4 regions of the Rhodococcus qingshengii JCM 15477 genome follow, and region 1 is predicted to be linked to each of the others. Evidence: riboswitches for the same ligand, from Rfam matches in the RefSeq annotation. Region 1 holds a riboswitch; each other region holds the start of a gene.

The links. A riboswitch is a leader RNA that binds a small molecule or an ion and turns the genes downstream of it on or off. The one in region 1 is predicted to bind cobalamin.
Region 2: linked by a shared signal. The riboswitch ahead of M0639_RS03530 (CbtB domain-containing protein) and the one ahead of M0639_RS05815 (ABC transporter substrate-binding protein) in region 1 are both predicted to bind cobalamin.
Region 3: linked by a shared signal. The riboswitch ahead of metE (5-methyltetrahydropteroyltriglutamate--homocysteine S-methyltransferase) and the one ahead of M0639_RS05815 (ABC transporter substrate-binding protein) in region 1 are both predicted to bind cobalamin.
Region 4: linked by a shared signal. The riboswitch ahead of M0639_RS05290 (FecCD family ABC transporter permease) and the one ahead of M0639_RS05815 (ABC transporter substrate-binding protein) in region 1 are both predicted to bind cobalamin.

What each region holds. Positions count from the first base shown of each region.
Region 1 covers NZ_CP096563.1:1,277,078-1,281,634, forward strand. The annotation lists gene M0639_RS05810 (class I SAM-dependent methyltransferase) at 1-258, opposite strand, end outside; gene M0639_RS05815 (ABC transporter substrate-binding protein) at 259-1,272, opposite strand; cobalamin riboswitch at 1,331-1,511, opposite strand; gene M0639_RS05820 (siderophore-interacting protein) at 1,553-2,410, opposite strand; gene M0639_RS05825 (hypothetical protein) at 2,567-2,725, shown strand; gene M0639_RS05830 (SDR family NAD(P)-dependent oxidoreductase) at 2,892-3,683, shown strand; gene M0639_RS05835 (DUF1254 domain-containing protein) at 3,734-4,557, opposite strand, start outside.
Region 2 covers NZ_CP096563.1:774,839-779,395, forward strand. The annotation lists gene M0639_RS03520 (flavin-containing monooxygenase) at 1-1,799, shown strand, start outside; gene M0639_RS03525 (CbtA family protein) at 1,859-2,635, opposite strand; gene M0639_RS03530 (CbtB domain-containing protein) at 2,626-2,820, opposite strand; cobalamin riboswitch at 2,846-2,984, opposite strand; gene mhuD (mycobilin-forming heme oxygenase MhuD) at 3,073-3,381, opposite strand; gene M0639_RS03540 (alpha/beta fold hydrolase) at 3,427-4,164, shown strand; gene M0639_RS03545 (HIT family protein) at 4,149-4,557, opposite strand, start outside.
Region 3 covers NZ_CP096563.1:5,033,113-5,037,669, reverse strand. The annotation lists gene metE (5-methyltetrahydropteroyltriglutamate--homocysteine S-methyltransferase) at 1-1,715, opposite strand, end outside; cobalamin riboswitch at 1,875-2,099, opposite strand; gene M0639_RS23000 (helix-turn-helix domain-containing protein) at 2,181-2,618, opposite strand; gene M0639_RS22995 (response regulator transcription factor) at 2,838-3,467, opposite strand; gene M0639_RS22990 (sensor histidine kinase) at 3,464-4,557, opposite strand, start outside.
Region 4 covers NZ_CP096563.1:1,162,761-1,167,317, reverse strand. The annotation lists gene M0639_RS05300 (ABC transporter substrate-binding protein) at 1-745, opposite strand, end outside; gene M0639_RS05295 (ABC transporter ATP-binding protein) at 742-1,560, opposite strand; gene M0639_RS05290 (FecCD family ABC transporter permease) at 1,557-2,564, opposite strand; cobalamin riboswitch at 2,682-2,817, opposite strand; gene M0639_RS05285 (TetR/AcrR family transcriptional regulator) at 2,834-3,508, opposite strand; gene M0639_RS05280 (alpha/beta hydrolase) at 3,495-4,433, shown strand; gene M0639_RS05275 (cation diffusion facilitator family transporter) at 4,444-4,557, shown strand, end outside.

The sequences.
Region 1 (4,557 bases):
CGTCGACGACTGGCGGGCGAGCTCCAGCAGCATCGGGTCGTAGTCGATCCCCACAACGCTCGCATGCTCGAACTTCTCGAGAATTCGGGCGCTCAGTGAACCCGGCCCGCAGGCCAGGTCGACAACCGTGAACGGGGTGTGCGCGTGCTGCAATTCGAGAACGTCGAGAATCACGTCGAAGCGCTTCTCACGGTCGGCGATGTATGCCGCCTGCTGGTCGTCCCACTGGCGCACCAGTTCACAGATCTCCGCGGACATCTAGACCACACCCAACTGGCGCAGCCCGTCGGAGAGCTGTTCGATGCCACCGACATTGCGGATCGAGGGATCCATCGTCGTTCCTTCGAGGATGATGTAACGCTTGTTCTTCACTGCGGTGAGCTTGCTGGCGACCGGGTCCGATTCGAGGAACGCGATCTTGTCTGCGGCACTGTCGCCGTCTCCACCGCGGTCGAGATCTGCGAGCACCAGCACGGTCGGGTCTCGATCGAGGACACTCTCCCAACCGATTTCGGGCCAGTACTGCTTGTTGTCGTCGAAGGCGTTCTTCGCACCCACCGCGTCGGTCATGATTCCCGGTGCACCGCAGCACCCGGCGAAGTACGGAGTCTTCGTGGCTGCGTACCACCACGCCAGCGTCACGTTCTCAGCTCCCAGTGCCGCCGTGGCGGTGGCCGCGCGATCCTTCAAATTCTCGGTGAGCTCGACACCTTTGTTCTTGACATCGAACAGTGTTGCCACGTCGTCGATTTCGTCGTACAAGTCGTCGAGCGTGAGGGCCTTGCTCTGCTCGGCATCCTGACCGGTGCACTCGCTGGGTGACTGATATGTCGCGACACCGAGGTCGGTGAACTTGATCCGGTCGGCGATGCCCTCCGAGGTGAACGTGTAGTTGAACGTCGTGTAGACCATGTCCGGTTCGCGTTCGAGGACACTTTCGAATGACGGGAACTCGGTGTCGAACGCCTGGACCTGACCACGCGCCTCGCGCAGTTCTGGGAGGACATCGTCATCGCTCATGGCGTACCCGGCCATCCGGTCCTGCACTCCCAGCGCGAACAGCATCTCTGCTGCAGGTTGATTTACCGCGATTGCCCGTTCGATCGGTCGCTCCACCGTGACGTCTCGGCCACAGTTCTGGACTGTCACGCGCGATTGTTCGGAAGAGTTGGATAGTCGGGCAGCACTGTCGTCGGAGGAGCAGGCAACCAACGACGCGCTCAACAGGGCAGCGACGGCGGCGGCGGGTAGGCGAAGTCTGGACAGACGCATGGAATCTCGTTCTCGCAGGGGCTCGTTCGCGGAGCCCGTTACCGTGTGAACAGGCGCCTGTTGACCCCTGCTGCCAGCCGGTATTCGGACTCGAGATCGCCCCACCCGAGCGCCTTCCCAGATTCTCATCCAGTGGCGTAAGCCCGGGCGGTCACCCTCACCGCTGCGCGTCAGTTCCGGATTCACACCGGATTCCCTGACCCCCTGTGTGGAGGTCCGCTGGCACAGAGGAACTTATCACCGCAGTGCACCGCCGGTCAGGTCGGCTGGTGTGAGGCAATCAGATCTCGATGGCCAGGTCGTCGATGTCGGTGAGGGTTCCGCCGTCGGCGAGGATGCGCTCGTAGTTCTCGCGTCGACGGAGGTCGATTTCGGTGTTGCTGACGCCCTCCTTCCAATATCCGAATATCGCGACGTCGTTTTTGTCGAGTCCGACGGTCGATCGAAAGTGCTTCCGGATTGCGCGCATCTCGTTGCGTTCACCGGCGCCCCACACGACGTAGCTCGCGGGATTGGCGAGCTCGCGTGCTCGTACCGCCAGTGGGCCGTCGGGCTCGGTCGGATCTGCGCTCACGCGGTGAAGCTCCAGGCCGGGGAGGGCGGGCAGTTCGGCGAAGGCGACCTCGTCATCTGTTGTGACCCAGCCGATTCCGACGACGTCGGTAGGTAACTGCTCGATGATCGAGTGCAATGCGGGTATTGCGGTGCCGTCCAGAAAAAGTGCGATACGTCGACCAGGAACATCAGGGATCAAGAAGTGTGGCCGCGGACCGGTGAGGCCGAAGGTGTCACCGACGGCCAACGCTGCTGCCCACCTCATCATCGGACTGGTCTGTCCGTGCAGGACCACATCGACGACGATCGATCCGCTCGCTGAATCGTAGGAACGCACCGTGTACACGCGCGAAGCGTCGTCGAAGGCCGGCCCGAGATTCATGCGTACGGTCACATTCGGGCGTGACCAGGTCGGATCGTCGGTCGACTCCGTCAAACGAGCTGTGATCCGCAGCAGGTGATCGCTCGGTCGCTCCATCGCTTCGACGATCGCGAGAACGTCGTTGAGTCCGCGATTGTGGTCAGCGGTCCGTAGGACGGTCGTCGGGGGAGTTGTTGTGCGCGAGGCGTCTGCATGTGTCATCGACTGTGCTCCTGGATCGGGTTTTCGGGATGCCGCCAGGTTAGTGCTGCCTAAGTCGAGCGAGTTGTCCAGAAGTGACATCTGATTACCTGAATGATTCGGGTCTCGAAACGACGCGGTTGAGCGAGTGGTGCCGGCGCTGCTACCGTGCCTGTGATGTCCATACGCCGCTGTTCTCTCGCTTCCGGCCGTGCACTGCGCACGGCCCGATTCGGCGTAGCGACTTTCCGACGTGGGCGTAAGGCGATCGACCGCCGCCCGTCCGGTCTTGTCTGGATCGAAAGAGCCTTGGCCGCACCGGCCGGATCCGTCTGACATTCGCCACTTCGGCGAGCATTGCCTCGCCGAGATTTCGCAGTGCCACACCTGTTGCAGTGCTGCGCATTTCCCGTACCTGAAGTTGCTCGCGGGTGAGTTGTGAGTGTCGGCGCCACCGAGCCTGGAATGCCAGCCAACTCGTTTTCGTGAAAGGTACACAGCAATGAATCGTTTCGAAGGTCGTCGTATTCTCGTCACCGGCGCAGGATCTGGAATCGGGCAGGCCACCGCGCTGCGGTTGCTCGCCGAAGGTGGCCGCGTGGTCGCTGCCGACATCTCCGAGCAGGGTTTGGCGAACACCCGGAAATCGGCAGAACATGCTTCGACGGAGGATCGCCTCGACACCGTCGTCGTCGATATCGGTGACGAGGGTTCCGTCATCAAGGTTGTGGGTCAGGCGATTTCGTCTCTCGGGGAATTGGACGTACTGGTCAACGCCGCCGGGATACTGCGTGGTGGGCACACCCACGAGACCTCGCTGGACCTGTGGAATCAGGTGCTCTCCGTGAATTTGACGGGCACTTTCCTCGTCACGCGCCAGGCACTGCCGGCTCTCCTTGCCACCGGCAACGCAGTCGTGGTGAATTTCAGTTCCACCTCCGCTGCCTTCGCGCACCCGTACATGGCCGCGTATGCCGCAAGTAAGGGAGGAATCCAGTCCTTCACTCACGCACTGGCTCTCGAATACGGCAAGCAGGGTCTGCGTGCCGTCGCGGTGGCTCCGGGCAGTGTGAAGAGCGGGATCACCGATACTACGGCGTCGTACTTGCCGGAAGACACCGACTGGTCACTCTTCGGCAAGTTGTCACCGATTCTGAGCACTGATCTGGAGTCCGGTGGTGCCCCCATGGCCGGGCCGGAAAGTGTTGCGGGAGTTATCGCGATGTTGGCATCCGACGATGGTGCCTTCATCACGGGCACGGAGATCCGGATCGACGGCGGCACGCACGCCTGATTCTGCGTCCGTCTGACGGCCCGCACAGGCAGGCCGTCAGACGCGAGCCGTCATTCTTGCGAGCGAGTGATGGCGGGGACGACGTAGGACTGATCGAGCACGGCGGGCGAAGGTTCGTACATTCTCAGTACCGGTCGGAAATCCCCGCGCGGTGCGGGCAGCCAGTTTGCCTTCGCCGTGGGATCTTTCGGCTCCTCGTGGCTGATCGTGATCGTCAACGCACCGTCGGCGTCGTGGACGATTCCTGGAGTGCGGTCGCCGATCGAGTATCGGTCGACGGGGTTCGCCACGAGGAAGAAGTCCGGCACCGAGTACATCGTCAGCGACCAGAAGGCGCTCACCGGCGGAGTGGGGTCGAGTCTTATTGTGTAGGTCTGGTTTCCGTTCAACTGCTCGCCCTGATCGTCGACGTAGGTCATGATGTACGCCGCTTCGTAAGGGTGGTTGCCCCACAGCCCGCCCTTGGCAGCCGCGGCGCGTTCGACGATGCGCAACTTGGGATCGGCGATCTTGAATTGTGGATCGTCGATTGTGCCGACCTCGAAGTAGTCGAGGTTGTAGTCGAAGGCGTGGAATGTGAGCTTCCATCCGTTGACTTCGGGGCTGGAGCCTTTGGTGAGGGCCTCGAGCAGGTTCTTCTCACCGATCGTCAATCCGTCAGCCAACGCGGCTGCCTCGTCGGCAGAGAGTGAAGCGGCAGAGTGTGAGCTATAGGGAGAGGCCCCGGGCTCGTCGATTCCGATCGGGGAGAAGGAATCCTGGAGTTCTCGATCGCGTGGGGCCGGCGGAAACGCCTGTGACCAGATGCGGAGTTTCTCGAGGAACAGGAGGTCCTGGCTTACCCCGGGTTCGGGCACTGGGAGACCCGCCGAGT
Region 2 (4,557 bases), 500 kb from region 1:
TGAAGTTGACGGCGGTGACACCTCAGGAGCGCGTCGACGCCTGGCTGGCGGATTTCGAGTCGGCCCTCGCGGCTCGTGACATCGAGCGTGTGGCAGGCAAATTCGCACTCGACAGCTTCTGGCGAGACCTGGTGTCGTTCACCTGGAACATCAAGACCGTCGAAGGTCGCGAGCAGATCGCCGACATGCTCTCCGCGCGACTCGACGACACCGATCCTTCGGGATTCCGGACGACCGAGACGCCCGACGAGGCCGACGGCGTCACGTCAGCCTGGATCGAGTTCGAGACTGCAACCGGGCGTGCGCACGGGCACCTTCGTTTGAAGGGAGATGAAGGTTGGACCCTGCTGACGTCGCTGCAGGAGTTGAAGGGGTACGAAGAAGGTAAGGGCACTCGTCGTCCGCGCGGCGCCAAGCATGGGGCAGACCCGAACCGCATCACGTGGGCCGAGCAGAAGGAGATCGAAGACCGCGAACTCGGTTACACCACACAGCCTTACGTCGTGATCGTCGGCGGCGGCCAGGGCGGCATCGCGCTCGGCGCCCGGATGCGTCAGCTCGGAGTACCGGCCATCGTGATCGACAGCCATGAGCGACCCGGCGATCAGTGGCGCGGACGCTACAAGTCCCTGTGCCTGCACGATCCGGTTTGGTACGACCACCTGCCATACATGCCGTTCCCCGACAACTGGCCGGTGTTCGCGCCCAAGGACAAGATCGGCGACTGGCTCGAGATGTACACCAAGGTCATGGAGGTTCCGTACTGGAGTTCCACGACCTGCACCTCGGCGTCGTTCGACGAGAAGACCCAGGAATGGACCGTCGAGGTCAACCGCAACGGCGAGAAGCTGACGTTGCGTCCCAAGCAGTTGGTGATGGCGACGGGTATGTCCGGCAAGGCCAACGTTCCGACGTTCCCCGGGCAGGACAAGTTCCTCGGCGATCAGCACCACTCGAGCAAGCACCCCGGCCCGGATCAGTACGTGGGCAAGAAGGTCGTCGTGATCGGGGCCAACAACTCCTCGCACGACATCTGCGGTGCACTGTGGGAGAACGGCATCGACGTCACGATGGTGCAGCGCAGCTCGACGCACATCGTGAAGTCGGATTCGCTGATGGATTTGGGCTTGGGCGATCTGTACTCGGAGCGAGCACTGGCCGCCGGCATGACGACACACAAGGCGGACCTCACGTTCGGTTCGCTGCCGTACCGGATCATGCACGAGTTCCAGATCCCGGTGTACGACGCAATCCGTGAGCGCGACAAGGATTTCTACGATCGCCTCGAGAAGGCGGGCTTCGAGCACGACTGGGGCGACGACGGTTCGGGCCTGTTCATGAAGTACCTACGCCGTGGCTCGGGCTACTACATCGATGTCGGCGCTGCCGAACTGGTTGCCAATGGAGACATCAAGCTCGCGCACGGCAACATTCGTGAGCTGACCGAGAACAGCGTGATCCTCGAAGACGGTACGGAATTGCCTGCCGACGTGGTGGTCTACGCGACCGGCTACGGCTCGATGAATGGCTGGGTGGCGGATCTGATCGGTCAGGACACCGCCGACAAGGTCGGCAAGGTGTGGGGCCTGGGCTCGAATACCACCAAGGATCCGGGACCGTGGGAAGGCGAGCAGCGCAACATGTGGAAGCCGACGCAGCAGGAAGCGCTGTGGTTCCACGGAGGCAATCTGCACCAGTCGCGCCACTACTCGCTGTACTTGGCGTTGCAATTGAAGGCGCGTTACGAGGGCATCCCGACACCGGTGTACGGACTGCAGGAAGTGCATCATCTGAGCTGAAACAGAACTGCTGTGCGCCTTTATTAACCGCGGGAGGTTAATAAAGGCGCACAGCAGGTTCAGCGAAGGGCGTACTTCTTTGCTACTTCGGTGTCCTTGGTCGCGCGCTCGGTGAGGAAGGCGAATGCCAACCCGAGCACGAGCCAGAGCGTCGCCTGCGTAGCGAGCGAGGAAAGTCGGAACTCCCACAGCAGAGTTGCCGGGAAGTCCTCGCCCACCTCGTTGATGCCGGGAAGCGAGACGTAACCGATCGCGACGATCACCAGGAACGCAGCCACCGGAGCAGCGATGCGCACGCTGAGGAACTCGTGCCCGGAAACTGCCTTTGCCGCCGCTGCTGCCGCGGTGACGGACAGCAGCCCGAGAATCACGGCGGCCAGCCACAGCAGTGTGCGCTGGTTGATGGTGTCGGGATCTCCGACGGCCGGCGGATTGGCCGGGTACTTGAAAAAGGGGACGGCCTCGATAGCCAGCCAACCACCGACGGCGATGGCGATCGCCAACAACGGCCCGGACATTCCGGTGAGTCGTCGAGCGTAATTGGCAACGACCGAGAAGATCGCCCCGAGTGCCAGTCCGGCAAGCGCTGTGGCCAGGAACAGCCCGGCGCGCTGCCCGTCGCGGCTCACCAGTGGTTCTTCTTCGTCACCGTGCGAATGCCCAGCGGCTTCGCCGGAAACCTCACCGGTGGCGCTGTTGGCTTCTTCGATCGCAATGGCAGCGTTGACGTGCGGTTCACCCAGCACGAATGCAACTCCGCCGGCAAGGATGCCTGCGATCAGACCAGCCAACAAACCACGAATGAGAAGCTTCGTGAAATTGTCGGCTAGTGGCACGGCAGGCCCATCAAGTGTCGACCGTCGTGCATCAATTCATGCATGTACATGCCGGTGCGAGAGATAGCGCCCTGGTCGAATCCGACCAGGTAGAGAGCCAGCATCGCGAACAGAACTACTGCAGCGGCGAGGAAAGCAAGACGAGTCGAATCGATCGACGTATCGGGAGAATAGGCGAGAGCCATCGAAGCCTCCTGGGATTTTCGCGTCCCCTAGGTCCATGCGATGGCCGAAGTGTCTGGCTGTCGAAATTGTCGTGCCGAAAAAGGCACTTCACCTCGAATTACAGTGGCGCGACCGCTCCGGGCTTTCACCGGATTCCTGTCGGACCATCGCGTTTACATGCGAACTTTTGCACTACAGCCCGCACCGTGTCAACGCGTGAAGCCGAGATGACCGTCGATTGTGCCCGCCAAGGCAGGCACAATCGCTCGAGATCAGCTCTTTGCGGCGACGTCCAGGACAACTTCGAATTCGAGCAACGACGCACCCGAAGCGACGGGCTTCGCGCGCTCGCCGGAATGGGCTTCACGGGCGGGGCCGTCACGCCAATCGGCGAACGCCTGCTCGGACTCCCATTGGGTCACCACGAAGTAGCGGCTCTCACCGGCGGTGGGGCGGAGGAGTTGGAATCCGAGAAAGCCCGGGGAGTTCTCGACTGCGTGAGCGCGTGCTGCGAAGCGCTTCTCCAGTTCGGGGCCGGCGCCCTCGGGGACCTCGATTGCATTGATCTTCACGACTGCCATGCAAGCGACATTACCCGCGCACCTTCACCGCGTACCGTGACACTCGTGTTGCATGACGAAGGTGGAACGGGACAACCGATTCTGTTGTTGCACGGCCTCATGGGCAGCTCCCGAACGTGGCTACGCCAGGTGCCGTGGATCCGCGAGTTCGGCCACGTCTACACCTTCGACGCTGCCGGTCACGGCAGGCCGGCGCCAGCGGCACTGACTACCGAGGCATTCGTCGAGGACCTGACATCGGCGGTTGCGTCCATCGAGGAGCCGATGATCGTGATCGGTCATTCGATGGGGGCTCTGCATGCGTGGTGCTTCGCCGCCGCGCATCCCGAAAAGGTTTGTGCGCTGGTCCTCGAAGACATGGCCCCGGACTTTCGTGGACGCACCGCTGCGGACTGGGCGCAGATGATCTCGGCGTGGCCGCAGCCGTTTGCTTCCGAGGAGGCGATGAAGGAATTCTTCGGCCCCGTCGCCGGCCAGTACTTTCTCGATTCTTTCGACCGCCGCGACGACGGGTGGTACCTGCACGGCGACGTGTCGACCTTCCGCGACATCTCGGAGGAGTGGGGCACGAGGCATTTCTGGGATCAGTGGAAGGCGATCGAGGTGCCGACCTTGCTGATCGAGGGAGAGTTCACCATCACCCCTGAGGGACAGATGCGAGAGATGGCCGAGAGGCCGGGAACTCGGTACGTACGTATTGCCGATGCAGGCCACCTGGTCCACGACGATCAACCGCAGCGCTATCGCGAAGTGGTGACGGAATTCCTTCAGACCGTGAGCTGACTTCGGATCGACGCGCCCACCTGCTCCAGCTCGACGGCTCGCCTGGCGAGGAGTCCAGCAGCGAACTTCGCCTTGTCGCCGCGATGGCGGGGGACGACGTGCAGGTGCGAGTGGAACACGGTTTGGCCCGCGGCACGCCCGTCGTTGACGAGAAAGTTGACTCCGTCAGCGGCGATGTCGCAGCGGCGTAGAGCTCCGGCGATGAGCGTGCCGACGCGGAACATCTCTGCGCCTTCGTGACTTTCGAGAGCATCGAGGTTCTCTGCATGACGCTTGGGGACCACCAGGGTGTGTCCGCGACTCACCGGCCGTGCATCGAGGAATGCGAGAGTTGTCTCGCTCTCGTGAACGAGAATCGCCGGCTCGGTCAGCGCGACGATCTTGCAGAAGACG
Region 3 (4,557 bases), 2.6 Mb from region 1:
TCGGCGAGGGGTTGGTCGTCGCGGACGAACGACCAGGCCAGAATGGTGACGGGTCCGGTGAGCATGCCCTTGACCGGCTTGTCGGTCAGGGACTGCGCGTACGTGATCCAGTCGACGGTCATCTGTTTCGGGCGGGAGACGTCGCCGTACAGAATCGGCGGACGCACGCAGCGGGTGCCGTACGACTGGACCCAACCGTTGGCGGTGGCGAAGAATCCGTCCAACTGCTCCGCGAAGTACTGGACCATGTCGTTGCGTTCCGGCTCACCGTGAACAAGAACGTCCAGGTCCAGCTTTTCCTGGAGCGCAACAACTTCGGCAACTTCGGCGCGCATACGGTTGACGTACTCGGCTTCGTCGATCTCGCCCGTGCGCAGTGCTGCGCGAGCGATGCGGATCTTCGAGGTTTGCGGGTACGAACCGATAGTCGTCGTGGGCAGCGGCGGCAGAGAAAGCAGTTCGTCCTGGGCAGCGCGACGTTCGGCGGCGGGCGCGCGACCGGTCGCCGAGTTCAGCACGGCGGCCAGGCGTCCCCGAACACTCGCATCATTGAGTCTGCGATCGTCCTTGCGGGTCGACGCGGCCGCTCGTGCCAGAGCGAACTCGTCCTCCACCGACTCTCGGCCCTGTGTGAGAGCGGTTGCGAGAGTTACTACTTCCTTGACCTTCTCGGTGCCGAACGCGAGCCACGAGCGCAGGGCCTTGTCGACATCGGCCTCTGCGTCGAGAGTGTACGGAACATGCAGCAGGGAGCACGATGTGGAGACGGCAAGAGTATCCACGCTGCCCAACAGAGCACCCAACGTGCTCAGTGCCGAATCCAGATCCGACCGCCAGATGTTTCGTCCGTCGACCACACCGGCGACGACCAGTTTGCGGGCGAGTTCGGGGACGGAGCCGATCGAATCCTGACCGGCCACCAGGTCGACGGCAAATCCTTCGACGTCGGTGGACGCAAGCGCGGGCAGCGCCTCACGCAGCGAACCGAAGTACGACGCCAACAGGATCGACGGCCGCTCGGACAGCGCTGAAAGCTGTTCGTACGCAGCGCGTGCCGCTTCGATTTCCTCGTCGGTGCGATCGCCCACGAGGGCCGGTTCGTCGAGCTGAACCCAGCTCGCACCGGCCTTCGCGAGCCGGCCGAGTAGATCCGCGTAGAGGGGGAGTAGTTCTTCGAGTCGCGAGAGCAGCGGCTCGTCAGTGCCGACAGCCTTCGAGAGCAGCAGGAAGGTGACCGGTCCGATGACGACCGGGCGGGCTGCAATGCCGTCGGAAAGTGCTTCTGCCAGTTCGGACAAGACCTTGGACGGGTCGAGTGCGAACGTGGTGGACGGCGAGATCTCCGGCACCAGGTAGTGGTAGTTGGTGTCGAACCACTTCGTCATTTCGAGCGGCGCGATGGTGTCCGTCCCACGGGCAGCGGCAAAGTAGCGGTCCAACGGATCGGCGACCGACGCGACGCGGTCGGGCAGCGCGCCGAGAAGAACTGCGGTGTCGAGCATCTGGTCGTAGAAGGAGAAGGTATTGACCGGGACGGAGTCGAGGCCCAGGTCACGGAGGTCGGCCAAGCCCTGCCGACGGAGGTCACGGGCGACAGCCTGCAGGGCGTCGGCGTCGATGCGCCCTGCCCAGTAGCTTTCGGTTGCCCGCTTGAGTTCTCGATGAGGACCGATGCGCGGTGAGCCCAGCACGGTCGAAGTGAATGTTGTTGTCACGGAGTTTCTCCAGATTGCCAATGCACTGATGGCCACTGCCGGCAGACGGGTATACCTCACGAGACCCCGAGTTTCAGCGGGCAGCACTGCCCGCACCGCACGCGAGGTCCGATGGAGATCTACACGCCCATTCCACGAGGCGGTGGACCGTCGGGCACGGCGTGCCCGACACAGTCGGCAGGTCTTCGGACTCGCGGGCACTCGATCGAGTTGGATCGAACCTACTGGCCGTCGCTTCCCAGGCGGATGCCCAGTGCACATGAACGGCGGTCGTTCCTGCTTACCGCTGCGGGACAGTCCCGGATTTTCACCGGGTTCCCTCTCACCCCGACAGCTTGCGCTGACGGAGCTTCGACGCCGGGACCGGTCTTCGGGGCTCCTCATGACCGTGCCGGGCGAACCAGCTGCATCGACCAGCATAAGGCCAACCCTCCCTGAGCAGTCAAGGAGAGTCGGCGAAGGGCGCTATGCGCGTGACATGTAGGAATTCGAGTCCGGTGGTACACGCGGAAGATTTTCGGAGGAACGTAGATTCTCCGCCATTTCGACAAGCAGATCCTGTGAAGACGGTGAGAGGTCGACGACACGGGAGGTGAGGTTCCGCAGGCGCACGTTGTGCAGCTGTTCGAGGAGGGAGAGGTCTGCCTCGCCACCTGAGATCGCGGGCGGAGTGTGATCGGACGGGGCGTAGAAGTAGTCCGGATGGACGTTGAAGAAGTGGGCGAGGGCGGCAACCACTTCGGGTGACGGATTGGTTCGGACGCCGGTGCGCAGTTGCGACAGGTACGGCGTGGAGATACGGCAGCCGAACTCGGTCATGCCGCGAACGACCATCGCGTTGGTGACGTGAAAGTCGGCAGTCTCGAACAGCGAGTTCAAGCGATCGTTGAACTGGTTCGACATGAGACGTCCCTTCCCCCGCTACGCACAGGCTCCGTCGATTCAATTAACTGCATCATAGCCAGGTATCGAACGATTAGCTGTTTCGGATTCTCGCGAAGCGGTCGTTTGCAGGGAAAATCCCTAGGGTAGAAGGTCCCTACTTTGAGTGATCTGGACAAATCGCCATCACGAATCGAACGGCGAACTATTTGCCGGGGAAGGCTATTCCAGACGCGCGGATCAGAGCCAGCCGTTCGACTCGGCGATTCTGACGGCTTCCGCGCGCGTCGACGCACCCGTCTTACCCATCGCGGATGACAGATGATTTCGAACTGTCCCGGCAGACAGGAAGAGCGCCCCTGCGATGGCTGCCACGGGTGCGCCGTCGTGAGCGGCGCGCAGTACTTGGGTCTCACGCTCCGTCAGGGGCGACTCGCCGCTGACGAGGCTGTCGGCCGCAAGGGTGGGATCGACGACGCGCAGTCCGGCGTGGACACGCCTGACCGCGTCGGCAAGCTGCCTGGCGGGGGTGTCCTTGACGACGAACCCGCCGGCCCCGGCGTGCAGGGCTTTACGAAGAAATCCGGGACGGCCGAACGTGGTGACGATCAGAACCCGGGTGTCGGGTGCTGCCTCGCGAAGGGCCGCCGTCGCGGCGATTCCGTCCATGCCGGGCATCTCGACGTCCAGAAGCGCGACGTCCGGGCGGTGTTCGAGAACGGCGGACACCACCTCGTCGCCGCGACCGACCTCGGCTACCACGGACAGGTCGGATTCCAGATCGAGCAGCGCGGCCAAAGCTCCTCGCACGAGCGCCTGATCGTCCGCCAAGAGCAGCCGTATGGTTGCTCGATCGCCCTGGCTGTTCACTCTGTCTCCTGTTCGACTACTTGAAGTGCAAACCCCTGCGGCTGGGGATGAGTGATGATCACTCGTGCGCCCGACGCTCCGGCGCGCTCGCGCAATCCGATCAGACCGTTTCCGGAAGACGTCGACTCGGCCCCTCGTCCGTCGTCGACGACCGACGCACTATTTTCGTCGACCGTGATCCGGCAGTGGGTCGCACCGCTGTGTCGAACGACGTTGGTGACGCCCTCACGGATCGTCCATGCAAAGAGTTCCCGAAGACGCGTGGGAACCATGTCGGTACTGCTCGGCACCTCGTCTTCGATACCAGCCGCACGCAATGCCTCTCGCGCTCGGGCTATCTCGACGGGAAGAGAAATCCCACGAAATCCTTCGACGGCCGAGCGCACGTCCGCCAGCGCGTCTCGAGAGAGCCTTTCGAGGTCGTCGAGTTCGCTGCGTGCACGTTCGATATCGACATCGAGTAGGCGATTGGCCAGTTCGGCTTTGATCGTGATGACGGTCAGCGAGTGCCCGAGGATGTCGTGCAGATCCCGCGCCATCCTCGTTCGCTCCTCCATGATTGCCCGCTGCTCCTGCTCTTCGCGTTCGTGGAGTATGGCGAAGTTGCGGCTGATCAGGGACATGATTCCCCAGGTCGCGAACGCGGCCGCGCAGACTCCGAGTGAGAGTCCGGAGTAGTTCCCCCATCGGGACGAGAGGCTGACTATCTCCACGGAGGCCGCGAACACCAAGGCGAGAATGCCGCCGGCGACGGTCGGCAACAGCGTCACCGCTGTCACCGCGAGGTACGGTGCTGCTGCCAAACCCGTCGGACCGACGCTCACGATCATCACAGCGGCCAACGCGGTCAAGGCGGACAGAGCCAGTGCAGCTTCGCGAATCGTCGGCCGAGTCATCGTCATTCGACGCCGCTGCTGCGTTGTGGCGAAGGTGTAGAGGTAGAGGGCACTGAAGGCGATCGTCGCGAGAATCCCTGTCCAGCCGCGCAGTTCGTCGCGTAGATTCCACCCCTCGATCAGCGGCCCGCCGAGAAATACCATCCAGACCGCCGCGAAGAGAACGCCGAAACGATTCCGCCGCGGGAGCGCGA
Region 4 (4,557 bases), 110 kb from region 1:
CATTGGTTCCCCCGGCGACGTCGATGATTCCGTTGGGGGCTCCGTTGCCTCCGCTGGTGTACAGATCTTCTTCACCGCTGTCGTAGATCAAAACCTTCGGCTTGTCGGCGGCATCTGGCGCGGACTCCAGACGTGCCAAACGTGAATCCAATTCGGTCAATGCCTCGGCGGCGGTGTCCTCGGTTCCGAACAGCTTTCCGTAATTGGTCACGTCCGCACGAAGGGCATCCCACGGACCCATCGTGCCGAGCGCGGAATCCGCTGCGGCACTCTGCCGACAACTATCGGAGATCACATATGAGTCGATGTTGTTGCTCTGCAGCGATTCCGGCGTCACACCGGAGGCGCCCTTGAACAAGCCACTGTAGGAGCCGACCACCAGGTCCGCCTGCTTACCCAGAATCGTCTCCATCGTGATCGTTCCGTCCAGGTGTGGGACGTCCGCAATTCCAGGGCCGAACATCGACTCCATGACCGCGTCGTTGTTCGTGTTCAACACGACGGCAGCGAGACGATCCAGACCGCCGACTCGGAGAATGGTGCCGATATTGGCCGCATTGCTTGTGGCAACAACCTTTTCGATCGGAAGTTGGAAAGTGCTTTCCGTTCCGCAGTTCTCCAGCGTGACCGAAGTCTTGTCCGCGGCTTCGTCGACGGGCGCGGTTGCCGAGCATCCGGACACGGCCAACAACGCTGTCGCGGCTACAACCGCACCGAACGACGCGCGGGTCTTGACGTGTATCAAAGTGCACTCTCCGAAAATGTGTGTTGTGGTTGAGAATTTCGTGATTCGAATACGAGGTGTGAACGGCCTGTCGCGGGGTTCACGAGTTCGAAAGTCTCGACGCCGAAAACAGTTGCCACCACCGAGGTGGTGAGTACGTCGGATGGATGTCCGAACGCCCTGGCCACTCCATCCGCGAGCACGAGCACCCGATCGCACACTGCCGCAGCCAAATCGAGGTCGTGCAGTGCCATGATCACCGTCCGGTCCAACGACCGGACCAGATCGAGCAGTTCGAGTTGATGCCGGATGTCGAGATGATTGGTCGGCTCGTCGAGGATGAGCACACCGGCGTCCTGCGCGAGACCTCGGGCGAGAAACACCCGCCGACGCTCACCGCCGGAAAGCGTGTCCATCGAAGAGAACCGGTGCTCGATCATTCCGACCTCGCCCAGAGCACGATCGACGACGGCATTCTCGTGCTTTCCACCGACGCTCCAGGGCTTTGCATGTGGTGTGCGGCCCAGACTCACGTACTCGTGAACCAACAAATCGGCGGGACTCTGCTCTTCCTGCGCCACAAAGGAAATGGCTTTGGCCCGCGACCGCGCGGGCATCGCGTGCACGGAGTCGCCGCCGACACGAATGTCACCGCCGGCGATCGGCCCGAGACCGGCGAGAGCACGCAAGAACGTCGACTTGCCCGATCCGTTCGGACCAACCACGCCGACTACTGCACCGGCGTCGGCCGCGATGTCGACGCCTTTGACGATGGTTCGACGGTCGATGCGGACAACTACTCCGGACGCGGTCAGCGCCAGGGCTCGGGCGCTCACGAACTGCCACCGAATCGGTAGCGCCGACGGCCGAGAAGCAGGAGAAACAGCGGGGCCCCGATCACCCCGGTCACCACGCTCAGCGGGATCTCGGTCGGCCGCAACGAGGTCCGCGCCACGACGTCGACCCACACCAGGAAGGACGCGCCGATCAGTGCTGCCGCCGGTAACACCACTCGATGTCTGGCTCCGACAAGCATGCGTGTGACGTGCGGTATGACCAGGCCTACGAAGGCAATCGCGCCGGACACCGCAACCATCGTGCCGACCAACGCTGCCAGCACGCCGAACAGCACGTTTCGCAGGGTTCGGATGGGAATACCGAGCGAAGCCGCGACGTCCGGTCCGGCCGCCAGCGCGTCCAGCCAACCGTGCAGCGCGAACACCGCTGCCGTCAGCAGGAACACAACGATGACCGGCGCCCACAACTTGTCCCAGGATGCCCCGGCCAAACTTCCCAGGAGCCAGAACAATACGGACTGCGCGGCCTGGGAATCATTGGTACGCAGCACCAGAAAACTCGCGATCGCCGACAGGGCGGATGCGGTAACGGTGCCGGTCAGAACCAATCGCAGTGGAGTGATACCGCCTTGCAGCGTCGCGATGGTGAAGACGAGAATCGCAGCTCCCAACGCCCCGATCATCGCGCCGAAACTGAGCGCCCACACTCCCGCGCCGGCGAACAGTCCGGTGGTGATGACGGCGGTGGCACCGACACTCGCGCCGGACGACACTCCCAGCAGGTGGGGATCGGCGAGAGCGTTACGGACGAGGGTTTGCACCACCGCGCCGGCGACGGCAAGACCAGCGCCGACGGCCAGACCGAGCAGTACCCGAGGTGCTCTGATCCCCCACACGATCGCAAGTTCGGAACGCGTGACGGGTGGGCCTCCGAAGCGCGAGTGCACCACGTCCACCACAGTGGACACGGGGAGCATCTCGGATCCGAACGCCAACGCGCACACAGCAGAGAGCACGGTGACGATCACCAGAGCGGGCAGCACGATACCCGGACCGAGTCGTCCTCGCGGTGCACCAGCCTTCGGCGCAGGCAGGTGGGTAGGTGGAGACAGAGCTCCGCCAACAGCATTCATGGTGTGACCGATCCATCCTCGTGGCATGACACAACGTCAACGAGGGTGGTATCTGGCTACGGTCGACGCAGGGACGACCTCACAGTGGCGGGACCGCGCCGGAATTGCACCGACTTCCCATTACCTCGATGATGACGTCAGAACCATAACGGACCGCGGTCACCATTCTCGACACCGGATCAAGGTTGCGACCCGATCATCGATCTCGCGTGCCGTACGACGGCTTCCGTTCGCACTCGAAGTTCTTCGGGTGAATCCGATTCCAGCACAACCCGATGCACCTGACTGTCCACGGCAGTCACGGTCAGCCGCGACGTCAACAACGCATCCTCCGCACTGAAACCGTGGCTCTGGAGTCGCTCCGAAAAGCCTAGTACCAGTTGACGATTCATTTCTTCGACCTGCTCGATGAGCTCACGCGTACGCGGAACCTGATCGTAGAGCAGGTGAAAGAACTCTCGCGGCTTACTGTTCACTTCGACCGCGCACTCCACCAACATCCGGACGGCCTCCTCCGGGGTGAGCTCACGCTCGACGATGTCGGCAAGGCAGAGCGCAAAACTCTCCCGCGCAGCACTCACGTGACGGTTCGCCAACTCCGAGAGGATCTCGTACTTGTCGCCGAAATACTGGTAGAGCGAGCCCACCGACACCCCTGCTTCGTCAGCGATCCGGTTGGTGGTCGCTGCCATGGCTTCCGAAGCGAAAACGCGAGTAGCTGCCTCCAGGATCGCGTCGTAGGTAGCCCTCGAGCGCTGCTGGGAGGGCCTTTTCCGCCGAGTCGACACGGTCCTCCGATGCGAGTTGTCAGCCGCGACGCCGATACCGAGAATTGTGTAGGTGACCAGCGCCAATTACTCGAAGTTTATGCCCGACCGGTACACCGACCACATGCCGGCGCCGACCCCGACGTGGTGGGAGTGGAACGGCAACACCGTCCACGTCGCACGGGCCGTGGTTCCAGACGCGCCGGTTCGTGTTCTCGGCATCCACGGCGCCGGCGGCTACTCGGGCGCGTTGTGGCCGTTCGCCGGGATCGGCGTGAAACTCGGAGCCGAAGTCCTCTTCCCTGACCTTCCGCTGTACGGCGACACCGTCGTAGCCGATCCCGCCGGCGTCCGGTACGAGCAGTGGGTCGATCTCCTCTGCGATCTCGTCCGGGCCGAGAAGGCAGCCGACGATCGGCCGCTGGTGTTGTTGGGAGCCAGCATCGGCGGTCTGCTGGCCTACGAGGTAGCCGCGCGGACCGGTCTGGCCGACGCCGTCGTCGCTACCTGCCTGCTCGATCCCTCGGATCCATCGGCCAGAGCTGCCGCGGCGCGGTTCGGCCCGATGGGTGTCTACGGCGCTCCCCTGATGCGGCGCACCGAACGACTGGTGGGCCGTATCCGCGTGCCCATCCGTTGGGTCGCCGACGTGGCGAACATGAGCAGCAATCGGGAGCTCGCAACGCTGTGCGCAACCGATCCGCGCGGTGGCGGTGTTCGGGTGCCACTCGGATTCCTCAGCAGCTACTTCTCGTTCGACCACACCGCACCCGAAGCATTTCGGACGACGCCCGTTCTGCTCACCCACCCGGCCGACGACCGATGGACGCCACCCGAACTGAGCCTGCAGTTCCTCCGCCGCATCAACGCACCCACCGAATTCGTGATGCTGGACGGGTGCGGGCACTTTCCCGTCGAAGAGCCGGGCCTGACGCAGTTCCACGACGCCGTCGCCACACTGCTGCACTCCGTCGCCGAGCGTCACCGCACGAAACCGTCGTCACCCGCCTAGCCTGAGAATCGTGAGCACCGAAACGGAAGCATCGGCCGACGAGAGCACCACGACAGTCGTACTGGCGTTTGCGGCGAACGCGCTGATCGCCGGTGCCAAGACGGCGGCCGCCATCGTCACCGGA